3 regions of the Paenibacillus sp. GM2FR genome follow, and region 1 is predicted to be linked to each of the others. Evidence: predicted binding sites of a transcription regulator. Region 1 holds the regulator's gene; each other region holds the start of a gene.

Region 1 (4,290 bases):
CCGCTTACCACCCAATAGTTATTATCCTCGCCCCACACCGATTTATAGGTCTTTCCGGACGAAACCAATTGGCCATGCTGCTTGGCGGCAGCAATCGCCATTCTTTCTTCATTCCAAGTGTCTTTCATAACATATGAATAATAGAGCTGTAAACCAAGCAGTAACAGCAGCACGCCGGATACACTAAGCAAGATCCACTTCGTTTTTTTCTTCAAATCCGTCTTCCTCGCTCCCCTTGATTATTTCCTAGAGGGTTGTAAGACGCTCAAAGGCACGCTGCGCTTCCCGCCGGATACGTTCCTCATCGAGAGTAAGGCTCGCGCCATTCTTCACGACCTGCTTACCGTCAACCCATACATGCTCAACATCCTTCGCACTGGCGGAGTAGATAGCATGAGAAATATAATCCGTCTTCGGAAGGAAGTGCGCCTGATCCGTGTTCAGTGCGATCATATCTGCCTTCATTCCTACCGCAAGCGTACCGATATCCGCAAGGAAAGCTGACTTGGCACCATACTCTGTACCCATCCGAAGCGCTTCGGATGCAGGAATCGCGGTTGGATCCCCGCTTACTCCTTTATGGATCAGTGCCGCCAGGCGCATCTCTTCAAACATATCCAGATTATTATTGCTCGCAGGTCCATCGGTACCCAAAGACACGGTGACCCCGGCTTTCAGTAGTGCAGGCACGCGAGCGATGCCGCTGGCAAGCTTCAGATTGCTGCCTGGATTATGCGACACCATCACTTGATGCTTAGCCAGGATTTCGATTTCTTCATCGGTCAGATGGACGGCATGCGCAAGCAGCGTTGGACGGGAAAACATGCCAAGCTTCTCCAAATGGGCAACAGGGCGGAGTCCGTAATCATTTACATTCTGAGCGACTTCCGTTTCCGTTTCGGACATATGCGTATGCAAAGGCAGATTCAGATCATGGGATGCCTGAACGAATTTCTCGATGAAATCCGGCGGGCATGTGTAAGGTGCATGCGGCGAGATCATCGCCGTAATTCTTCCATCCGCCTTGCCATGCCAGTCTTTCGCGAATGCAACCGCCTCATCCAGCTTCTGCTGCTGCACCTCAGGCGGACATAATCCGATGACACCGCGTGTCAGTACGCCGCGCATTCCTGAGTCCTGCACAACCTTTGCAACCTGATCCATATGATCATACATATCCACAAACGTCGTGGTTCCGCCTTTGATCATCTCAAGCACGGAGAGTGAGGTTCCCCAGTACACATCGTCGGCCGTGAATTTGGCTTCCATCGGCCACATTTTTTCCTGAAGCCATACCTGCAGTGCCAGATCGTCGCCATAACCGCGGAGAAGCGACATCGCCGCATGTCCGTGCGTGTTCACCAATCCAGGCAGGAAAAACAGATGGGTTCCGTCGATAATTTCTGTTCCCTCTTGGACGGTTGGCTCTTCTTCACCCAGGTAGGTTATCCGGTCATTCTCCACAACCATATATCCGCGTAGCACGGACCTTCCTTTCTCTAGTACCGCAAACGTTCCGTTTTTAACCATCCACTTCGTTGTCGTCATGTGCTGTATCCTCCTTACCGTTATCCAAATAATAGGCCAAACTTTGCAAATCCGTAGTAAAATCAGCCGTATGAATCCGGATATGGGATGGAGCTTTCAGGATGGTCGGCGCAAAATTCAGAATAGCCTCGATGCCTGCGGCGATAAGCTGATTCGCTACATTTTGCGCTTCAAAATCCGGAACGGTGATAATCCCGATACGAATGCCGTACTCATGAACCGTCTTCTCCAGTTCCTCCATCGGCTGTACAACCAAATTGTTTATTTTCATACCAACTTTGGGAGAATACGAATCGAAAACCGCCACAATCTTCATATTGTCCTTCAGAAATGCATTGTAATTTGATAATGCATGTCCAAGATTACCGGCCCCAATCAATGCGACATTGATCTTCTGGTCCAGCTTTAGAATCTGGCGAATTTTCTCGATCAGATAAGATACGTCATATCCGATCCCTTTCCGTCCAAAATCACCGAAATACGCTAGGTCCTTACGAATTTGAGCAGGATTGAGGTCCAGTTTTTGTCCCAGTTCCTGGGAGGAAACCGTGGAGACCTCCCTTTTCTGAAGCTCATTCAAATAGCGCAAGTATACAGGTAATCTGCGGACCACGGCTTCCGAAATTTTTTCCGATTTCATGCATGCTCCCCCTAATAATAGGTTAATAACTACATTTCAATGTGATCGTTCATGGTTTCACTTTATTCAGCTTGGTTCTCTACGCCTGCCTCTTCCTGCAGCCATTCCGAAATTCGGGGAACAATCCCCTCGGTCGGCATGTGCTCCATCTTTGGTCCCGGCAAGGAATATAGGAAATATTTTCCGTAATAGGATTCAATGACCCGGGTATCGTAGACGATGACAATCCCCTTGTCTTGCGCTGTCCGTACCAGTCGGCCAAATCCCTGTTTGAAGCGAATGACGGCTTGCGGAACCGAAAGCTTCATGAAGGGGTTCTTCTTCTGCTGCTGCAGCAATTCGCTCTTGGCTTCAACCAAAGGGTGATTCGGCGGCTGGAACGGCAGCCGGACGATCGCAAGGCAAGTGAGCGCCTCACCGGGTATGTCAACCCCTTCCCAGAAGGAGCTGGTACCCAGCAGAACCGAGGCGCTGCTATCCTGGAATCTCCGGATTAACTTGGTACGGCTGGTTCCATCCATCCCTTGTCCCAGTACCGTAATATCGCTGGATGCCAGCGCCTCCTTCAAGGGCTCATGCACCTGACGCAGCATCCGGTACGAGGTGAACAGGACAAGCATACGTCCATGCGTAGCGATTGCCGTATCGGCCAATGATTGCACTAGTGTATTCACAAAGAGTGCATCCCCGACCGAGCCCTTCACGCTCGGAAAATCGCGCGGCACGACAAGGAGAGCCTGCTCCCTGTAATTAAACGGGGACGGCAGCAGAACCGTGTTCAGGTTGCCGCTATCTGCCGCTTCCTGTAGACCCAAATTCTCGATCATGAACTGGAACGATTTGTCCACCGACAAGGTCGCCGACGTCAGGATCACGCTTTGTTTCTTGTCAAAAAACAATTCCTTCAAGTGGGTGCTTACATCGACAGGCACCGCATAAAGCTGCAGCGATTTCCCGCGGAAATTGCCGTTAGCCTCCATCCAGTATACCGTGCCTTCATCATTCAGAGCCATGAAGGACCTCAGGTCCTCGCGGTGTGCGGCCAGGTCCTTAAACAGACCCGATAGGTCTGTTAACAGACTGTCGGCACTGTAATCGTCGAGATCTTCCTTCATTTCGGCGATCAGCTTGTCACCCTTGCGTACGACATCGCCCAGTATCACATGGATTTGATGTTCCAGCTCGGCAAGCGAATCCCAATCCTTCGGCTTCTTAAGAGGCGATAAGCGAAGCGAGAATTGACCGGCGTCTCCTGGAGATGCATCTCCGCGTTCCGGAAGCAGTCCGAACAATTGATCGCTGAGTCGATCCCAATTCTCTTTTACGGTGATCAGATCCGGATAAATCCGATCTATGATGGAAGACCACTCGACAGCCTTCTCATGGGATGAAACTTGCAGCAGCTGGCGAAGAGCCGGGAGCTGACCGCTGCGGTTGTCTTTGTACATACGGGTTAGCGTATGGACAACCGAAAAATATTTCATCTGCAAGCCAAGGTGCTTGCCGGCGACATCCTCCAGATGATGCGCTTCGTCGATGACGAGACGCTCATAACTCGGAAGCAGCTGGTGATTCGCTTTTACGTCGGTGAACAGCTTCGAATGGTTCGTAATGACAACATCCGCGATGCCCGCTTCATGCTTGGCTCTGTGATAGTAGCATTTGCGGAACCATGGGCAGGCACGCCCAAGGCAGGAATCCGAATCGCTGGAGATGGTCTCCCAGAAATCCCCCCCGCGGCCGCCAAGGTTCAGCTCCTCATCATCCCCGTTCTCCGTCTGGGTCAGCCAGACCAGCATCTGCGCCGCGGTGATCACATCTTCCTTCGGTGAATGAAAATCTCTTCTATTTATTTTATGTTCAAATTTTCTCAAACACAAATAATGGCCTCTTCCCTTGAAAATAGCCGCTTTAAACGGAAAAGGAACAACCTGGGTGAGCAGGGGAATATCCCGGTCACGCAGCTGTTCTTGAAGGTTGATCGTATGCGTGCTCACCATAACCTTCTGTTCCTGCTTCACGCTTTGATAAATCGACGGCAGCAAATACCCGAGGGATTTGCCTGTTCCCGTGCCGGCCTCGATTAATAAATGTTTATTGTT
Region 2 (4,290 bases), 290 kb from region 1:
CGGTTTCCAGCATCATGTCTCCCCCCGTTCTCGATATGAACACCTAAGCTGTCTTGGTGCCCTTCGTTCATATCGTCCACAGCTACAAGTGTATATGCAAAAAGGCAGTGCCATCACTGCCCTCGGTCATTGCTTTGATTCCGAACCATGACTTCCGTCATGTTAGATTCGGATTTAGCAGGGTATCGCCTTCTCTCGCGAATCAAACCACATTGTGCCGTATGGCATAAATCGCCAGCTGCGTCCGGTCTCTTACATCAAGTTTGTCCATAATCTGGCTGACGTGATTCTTGACCGTTCCGATCGACAAACCCAGCTCGTCTGCGATTTCGCGGTTGCTGCGCCCTTCCCCTACCAGACGTATGATGGACAGCTCCCGCGGGGTAATCGAAGCATCAACGACGGGTGCTTTCTTCTCTTCCAGAAGTTTAGGAATCACCTTGGCCGCCACATCCTCCTGGAGCGACAACCCGCCGCTCAAGCAGCTTCGAATCGAGCGAATCAACGCCTCCGGCTCCGCCTCCTTCAGCATGTACCCGCTAGCCCCGCTCTTTAGCGCCTCGACCGCATACTGGTCGTCGTTAAACGTCGTCAGCATCAGCACTTTCGTCTTTGGCCATCGTGAACGTATGATGCGAGCAGCCTCCAATCCGTTCATCTCCGGCATTCGGATATCCAGCACAACAACGTCAAAGATATGGTTTTCGCATAATGCTACAGCCTCTTTGCCGTTGCCAGCTTCACCGGCAACCAGCATATCCGAATCGCTTTCGATCATCATCTTCAGACCTTGACGTACCATGGCCTGATCCTCTGCCAATAATATACGTATCAGCGGACTCCCTCCTCTATGAACTTGGACATGAATAACGTTCCGCGAACGATAAATTGGTTGTCGTACTGAGAGATTTGAAGCTCGCCCCCAGCCTCTTCCATTCGCTCTCGCATCGCTTTTAAACCATAGCCCTCCCGGTATGTATCGCGTCTCTGGTGATACGGATTGCTTACCTCAAAACGAAATATCCCGCCTCCAGGCGCTTCAAACATGATATGCACTTCTCGCATGCTCCCATGCTTCATCGCATTGGTCATGGCTTCCTGAACCGCACGGTATACCGCAATGGATTGGATATTGTTTAAAGGCACAGTAAGTGCTCCATGCCGCGCCGTTAGCGTTACGCGCATAAAGCTCTCGGATTCCAAGCGCCGGAGAAGTCCAATGATCGCGGGCAGTCCGCTGGTCTCCTGCTGCTTCATGGATTTCACCGCATTCCTGGTCTCCTCCAGACTTTCCTTTGCAAGGGCTTTGAGCCCCTTCAGAACCTCGGCGGTTTCCCCGTCTGCCTGCATCCGGTGCATCTCCAGCTGCATGAGCAGCGCCGTTAATTTATGCCCGACGGAGTCATGGATATCGCGACCGACCTGAGTCCGCTCCTCCTGCCTCGCATGCTGCTCATCCGTTATAAGACGACGTTTCATATTACGGTATTCACTGAGCAGCGTTTCATTTCGAACCGCCGACTCATCATAACGGGACCAGATGGTGCGGAACAGGGTAAGAGCAATTGCGAGAATAACAGAGTAAAGCACGAGAAACAGCCATGGTAATCCGGAGTATCCTAACAAGCCGGGTGCGATGGCACCTGCGGTCAGGACTAAACCTATGCAGGCGGCATGAACGGCGGAGAGCCGATACACGGCTTTTCCCGCAAGAATGGAATAAACCAGCAGAATATATGGGTCAGTTGCACTCGTAGTGGTCGGCCATAAGGAGATCACGGAACATAATGACGCAATGAGCAGTGTGATAAATAGCATTGCAGGCTTGGCGCGGTATAACGGCGATAAAAAAAAGCCAGTGAAGAAAATGGCGCTGCTCCCCAATCTCCAAGGCAATTGATCCGGATTAACATGCTGGAGTACTGGAATGAAGGCGCATAGCCAGCTTAAAAGAAGAAATAAAAACCATATCCAGAACGACCGCACATGCTCTCCTCTCTTTCCTATCAAGAGTTTCACAATTTACAATAAAAAATACCGTTCCAAATTTTAGTTATATCATATCACAAGCCTATTCGATACTTTTGGGGAAATAAGTAAACTGGAAATAAAAAATCGCTTCGATATTATTGTGAAAAAATATACATACAGGCCTAAACCCTTATCAATACTGGGATTTATTCGACAAGCTCAGAGGGCAATCACAGCGAAAAACAGGCCTAAAATTGTGACGAAACTGGTAACTCTCGTGAAAGTTTGAACAATGTATGAACTGCCCCGAAACCGCGCCACTACAATGATTTCGCTCACAACCATCCCCTTTTGTAACAATTTGAACACATAAAATTACATACATTGACACGAATATGGATTTATCTGTTAATTATACAAGTTTATGTGTTTTGCAAAGCCGACCGGAACTTTCTACTATAGATGTGTCAGTAACATTGAATCGAACGAACGTTTCAAGGAAAGGGGTACATCATGAACAAAAGAGGGCCGTTATTTGCATTGTTTTTAGGCTTTACCTTGCTCTTATCGGGATGCAGCTCGCTCACGGTATTAGATCCGAAAGGACCGGCTGCCAGAACCCTATCCGATACAATCATATTCTCCATTCTCATGATGGTCGGAATTCTAGCGGTAGTTTACGCGCTCTATATCTACATGCTCACCAAATACCGAGCCAAGAAATCCAACGAAGGTTACGAACCGCCTCATGAAGAGGGTAACAAATGGCTGGAGATTCTGTGGACTGCCATACCGATCCTGATCGTTGCCGTGCTATCGGTCGTAACCGTCAAAACGACGGTGGCCGTCGAGAACGTGCCGGAAGGTTATGAGAACCAAGAGCCTTTGGTCATTTACGCTTCCTCTTCGAACTGGAAATGGCATTTCAGCTATCCAGAAGAAGGAATTGAGACCGTCAATTACGTCAACATTCCAACCAATCGTCCGATTGAGTTCAGACTGTATTCATTCGGTCCGATCACGAGCTTCTGGATCCCTCAGCTTCACGGGCAGAAGTACGCGATGAGCGACATGATCACGAAGCTGAACATGGTGGCCGACGTACCGGGTTCCATGATGGGCCGTAACGCGAACTTCAACGGCGAAGGCTTTGCCCATATGGAGTTCGAAGCCCTTGCCATGACCTCGGCCGAGTACGATGAGTGGGTTAAGGATGTAAAGGACACCGCGCCTGAACTGAAGGAAGACGAGTTCAAGAAGCTTCTGGACACCGCGCATGTCGGACGAATGACCTTCTCCAACACGCATCTGGAATTCAGCCCGCCGCCATCCGAAGACCATCACCATGGCGGTGATGTCAACGGCAATGAGGAGCATCAGGACCATAAAGACGTCCACCCGGATCCTGCAACAACGGAAGAAACGGAATTTGACAGCGAAACGAACGTGGATCCAAACGAACCGCTGCCGAACTTCCCGGCTGAAGAAAGCCCAAATCATCAACATGAAGGACATTAAATCGGTGAGTGAATCATGGTTCGCCCGATCTACTTCATACATCCAGAAAGGAGCTAGGCCTTTATGAAATGGGACGAATTTTTCGTTACCGGTGATCCGTTAATTTACGGCGCCATGGTGAGTATCGTGCTCGTCTCGCTCGCAATCCTCTTCGGTTTGACCTATTACAAGAAGTGGGGATATATGTGGCGGGAATGGCTGACAACCGTGGATCACAAAAGAATCGGGGTCATGTACATCATCTGTGCATTGATCATGCTGTTCCGCGGGGGCGTCGACGCGATCATGATGCGCGCGCAGACCGCCGCACCGGAGATGAAGTTTCTGACCGGTCAGCATTATAATGAAGTATTCACGACTCACGGGGTCATCATGATCCTTTTTATGGCCATGCCGTTTATCTTCGGTCTGATGAACGTCATCATTCCGCTTCAGATCGGTGCCCGTGACGTAGCTTTCCCTAAACTGAACGCAATCAGCTTCTGGCTGTTCTTCGCCGGAGCCATGCTGTTCAACATTTCCTTCGTTATCGGAGGTTCGCCGGATGCCGGCTGGTCCGCTTACTTCCCGCTGGCCAGTATCGAATTCAGTCCGACGGTCGGCAACAACTACTACTCTCTGTCGCTACAGATTTCAGGGATTGGTACCTTGCTGACAGGCCTTAACTTTATCGTAACGATCCTGAAGATGCGCGCGCCGGGCATGACCCTGATGCGCATGCCGATGTTCACATGGTCGGTATTGATTACTTGCGTCATCATTATCTTTGCTTTCCCTGTGCTTACGATTGCGCTCCTGCTT
Region 3 (4,290 bases), 260 kb from region 1:
TGGTTAATGTCCTCCTGCTGTTTATCGTATTTATGGGGATGTACAGCACGCTCGTCACGAACGCGGTGCAGCCGGAATTCAATTATCGGGAAACGGTCTCCGTGTGGTTCCGTGGGTTGTTTATGCTCCGTCCGGATGCTTCATTGATGGTGAATGTGCCACTATCGTTTAAAATTCACATTCTGGCGGGATTTGGCATTTTCGGCTTATGGCCGTTTACCCGATTGGTGCATGTGTGGAGTGTTCCGTTGAATTATGTGGGTAGAAGATATATCCTGTATAGAAAGCACCGTAAATTTGAATCGTAGAGCGGAAGAAGGCTGTTTGGCCTTCTTTTCTACGTCAGAGGAGTAATGGAAATGAAGAATCAGCCGATCTTTAATTACCAAAGTGAAATGGATAAGCTTCGAGCCCGGTTTCAATTCGATTTCGTGTCCATGGCGTTGGTGCAGCCGGCTGAAGACCGATTTGTATTGACCTGGCAGTATGCCTCGGGAAACATAAACGAGAGGTATAAGCGTATCGTTTTACATTCCGGCAAAGGCATCGCCGGCATGGTGTTTAAGACCGGAAAACCGATGCTGATTCAAAACGTGAATGCCGATATTGAATCAAAGGACTTGTATAATTATCCGATTATCGTTGCCGAGCAGTTGAAAAGCCTTGGCGCATTACCGCTGTGGGAAGGCTCTCGCGTCAGGGGGGTTTTGCTTGTGGGCTATCGCAAGGAAAACGTGCTGGATCCACTGTCCTTTGAATCGTTTCAGGAAGGAATAGGCACGGAATTTGGGGCTTTTTATGCCAAGGAGGTATCACAGCCTTGATTCAAATGACGGATGAGCATTTAAGCGAACTGCTTAGAAATATGTATCAGAATAGCATGGAGGCCATTTTTTTTATTGACGAAAAGGGCAGCGTGGTGGCAATGAATCCGGCAGCGGAGAACATCCTAGACATTGAAGTGATCGAGAGGATGCAGTCCGGTGCGGATGGTTCCTTCTGCCAAACCTGCAAAGGCTACACCGATGAACAGGATCTCATAACCTGCTCCACTTGCTATCTGGATTATCCGGATGGAGAGTTTTCATCGTTCCAAGTCTATCTGAAGACACGTGGCGAAGGAATCGTTCCCTATGCGGCCAGTTACCATATCATCGATGAAGCTCGCGGCATCCGGGTCATGATGCTCCTCGATCTGACGAAGCAGCAGAAGACACAGGAAATACTGCAGCGGACGAATATGCTGAAATACGTTATCAAGGCACAGGAGGACGAGCGCAAGCGGATATCCCGCGAACTGCATGATAGCGTGGCTCAAGAGCTGCTCAGCTCACTGGTCGACCTGCGTGTTGTTAAATATATGAACGTGGGCGAGGATGTGCTCAAGAAACTGCACCAGACCGAGGTATCTTTAACCAGGCTTCTGGATGATATCCGGCATTTATCCGTTGAACTCAGGCCGGCTTCATTAGATGATTTGGGGCTTGAGGCTGCCTTCCGCTCCCATTTTAAATGGATTGGAAAGAACTACGGAGTGCTGGTTGATTTTTCTGCCGAGTTAGCGGCAGCACGCTACGGCAGCGAGATTGAAACGGTTGTGTACCGGGTATGCCAGGAAGCGGTGCTGAATGCCATGAAATATTCAGGAACGGATGAGGTGCATGTACGCTTATGTGAAGTGAATGGCTACCTTCAGTTAACCGTCCGGGACCGTGGAGTCGGGTTTAACAGGGTCATTGATGAAGCTAAGGGAACCGGACTGGGACTGTACGGGATGCGCGAACGCGCAGAGCTGGTCGGTGGTCAGTTTATTTTGCTTTCCGCTCCCGGTGAGGGTACGACGATTCAGCTTAACATTCCGCTTACGAATGGTGACGACAAGCTGGAGGTGATGGGTACATGAAAATTGTGATTGCGGATGATCATGCCGTGGTCCGCAGCGGATTTTCCATGATTCTGAATTACCAGGAAGATATGGAGGTTGTCGCGACGGCGGCAGACGGCATGGAAGCTTACACCATGGTGGCGAAGCACCGGCCGAATGTGCTGTTGATGGATTTAAGCATGCCTCCCGGCGAAAGCGGGCTGATTGCGACCGGCAAGATCAGCAGTGAATTTCCGGAAACGAAAATTCTGATTCTAACCATGTATGATGATGACGATTATCTGTTTCATGTTTTAAAAAACGGGGCTTCAGGTTACGTACTCAAAAATGCGCCGGATGATGAATTAATCTCCGCCATCCGCATGGTGCATAAGGGAGGGACCTATATCCATCCCCAGATGGCTACATCCCTGGTTCGGGAGTTTATTAAGAAAGATAGTGAGAGTGCGGAGCAAGATCCGTTTAACAGTCTGTCCAAAAGGGAGATTGAGATCCTGCCTCTGATCGCCAAGGGTTATGGCAATAAGGAAATCGCAGAAAAACTATTCGTATCGGTCAAGACGGTGGAAGCGCACAAGGCCAAAATCATGGAAAAGCTGAATTTGAAAAGCCGTCCGGAGTTAGTGGAATATGCATTGAAGAAAAAATTGCTGGATTTTTAGTCCTTACATATACAAGAGGGCGCAATTAAGGGTCGTTGCTTTAAGGAATAGGGAAGTTCCCCGGAGAGATTCAGGGAACTTCCCTATTAGCATTGTGAATAGGTGCACGTACAATAGGAGCTGGGGATCAATATGCCATTCATTATGCTTTAGAAAAGGTGATGGAAATGATCAAAAAGCTGCAGCTTCCGCTGCAAACAATGAATCTGGTGCTTGGCTTTATGGTATGGGTCATCATCTCCGCGCTCCTGCCGTTTATTCGAGAGGACATCTCCATTTCGGCCGACCGGCTCGCGATTCTGACGGCTATTCCGGTGGTGCTGGGTTCCGTTCTCCGGATTCCGCTTGGCTATTACGCCAATGTGGTGGGAGCACGAATTGTTTTTATCGCCAGCTTCATCCTGCTGCTGTTTCCGGTCTATTTTATCAGCGCGGCTTCCTCCTTTACGCATCTGGTGATCGGAGGTTTGTTCCTGGGGATCGGGGGGGCCGTGTTCTCGGTTGGCGTGACCTCATTGCCTAAATATTATGCGAAAGAGAAGCTGGGACTCGTGAATGGGATTTACGGGATGGGCAACATCGGTACCGCCATTACCACATTTGCTGCACCGGTCATCGCGACTCAGATCGGATGGTCCAAAACCGTCCAGCTGTATTTGGTTCTACTTCTGATATTTGCCGTGCTAAATGCATTTTTAGGCGATCGCAAAGAAATAAAGGTAAAAACACCGGTAATGGAACAGATCAAGGGCGTGTATAAAAATGAAAAATTGTGGTTTTTCTCGCTTTTTTATTTTATTACATTCGGTTCGTTCGTGGCCTTTACAGTGTACTTGCCAAACTTCCTGGTGACCCATTTTGAGCTTGCGAAGGTGGACGCCGGGATGCGGACGGCAGGGTTCATTTTGGTAGCCACTTTATTACGTCCCGTAGGCGGCTGGCTTGCGGATAAATTTAAACCGCTGTTCTTATTAATGGGCGTATTCATAGGGCTCACGGCTGCGGCCATCCTGTTGGCATTCTCTCCGTCCATTGGCTTATATACGGCCGGATGCTTAACCATTGCCGTTGGTGCCGGTCTCGGAAACGGGGTTATTTTCAAACTCGTGCCCCTTTACTTCAACAAGCAGGCCGGCATTGTAAACGGTATTGTGTCCATGATGGGCGGCCTTGGCGGATTCTTCCCGCCGCTGATGCTTTCCTTCATCCATTCGGCTACGGGGCAGTACTCCATTGGATTTATGGCCTTATCGCAGGTTGCGCTCGCCAGTTTCGTTATTGTGGTATGGATGTACTACCAGGACAAACTCACCGTACAATCGGAGGTGTTTAACTCCACCGACCAGGGGATTCTGGTTACGGATCCGAACGGTAGGATCAATGCCGTCAATCCGGCATTCACGAAGTTAACCGGATATTCGGAGGAGGAAGTACTCGGCAAAAATCCGAGCGTATTGAAGTCCGGAAGACAATCACCGGCGTTTTATCAGGCGATGTGGTCTGAAATCAGGGAACACGGGAGCTGGCAGGGGGAGATTTGGAACCGCCGGAAAGACGGAGAAGAGTACTTGGAGCTGCTGACGATTAACGCGGTAAAGGACGAATCGGGTGACATCGTTCAGTATGTGGGTACCTTCAGCGATATTACTTATCATCCGCCTGGCCGTTGTTCGAATGGCTGAAGATATGAATCACGATGGCTATGAGTTGATGGATTGGAGAGGGGGAAACGCATGAAAAAGA

What was found. Region 1 encodes Rex, which represses fermentation and respiration genes when NADH is low (regulators of the CRP and FNR family bind a similar motif). Its sites were predicted from a motif close to TTGTGAAATATTTCACAA; they were not measured.
Region 2: the regulator Rex is predicted to act here: its motif matches at 2,247-2,264, upstream of qoxA (cytochrome aa3 quinol oxidase subunit II).
Region 3: the regulator Rex is predicted to act here: its motif matches at 2,640-2,657, upstream of PAEVO_RS02545 (nitrate/nitrite transporter).

Annotation. Positions count from the first base shown of each region.
Region 1 is NZ_MKZM01000008.1:784,085-788,374, reverse strand. It holds gene PAEVO_RS03860 (cell wall elongation regulator TseB-like domain-containing protein) at 1-215, opposite strand, end outside; gene PAEVO_RS03855 (amidohydrolase) at 247-1,548, opposite strand; gene PAEVO_RS03850 (redox-sensing transcriptional repressor Rex) at 1,523-2,188, opposite strand; gene dinG (ATP-dependent DNA helicase DinG) at 2,251-4,290, opposite strand, start outside.
Region 2 is NZ_MKZM01000008.1:1,074,820-1,079,109, reverse strand. It holds gene PAEVO_RS05195 (ABC transporter ATP-binding protein) at 1-13, opposite strand, end outside; gene PAEVO_RS05190 (response regulator) at 203-835, opposite strand; gene PAEVO_RS05185 (sensor histidine kinase) at 832-2,019, opposite strand; gene qoxA (cytochrome aa3 quinol oxidase subunit II) at 2,485-3,489, shown strand; gene qoxB (cytochrome aa3 quinol oxidase subunit I) at 3,553-4,290, shown strand, end outside.
Region 3 is NZ_MKZM01000008.1:525,698-529,987, forward strand. It holds gene narI (respiratory nitrate reductase subunit gamma) at 1-308, shown strand, start outside; gene PAEVO_RS02530 (GAF domain-containing protein) at 360-824, shown strand; gene PAEVO_RS02535 (sensor histidine kinase) at 821-1,903, shown strand; gene PAEVO_RS02540 (response regulator transcription factor) at 1,900-2,547, shown strand; gene PAEVO_RS02545 (nitrate/nitrite transporter) at 2,715-4,229, shown strand; gene PAEVO_RS02550 (YwiC-like family protein) at 4,281-4,290, shown strand, end outside.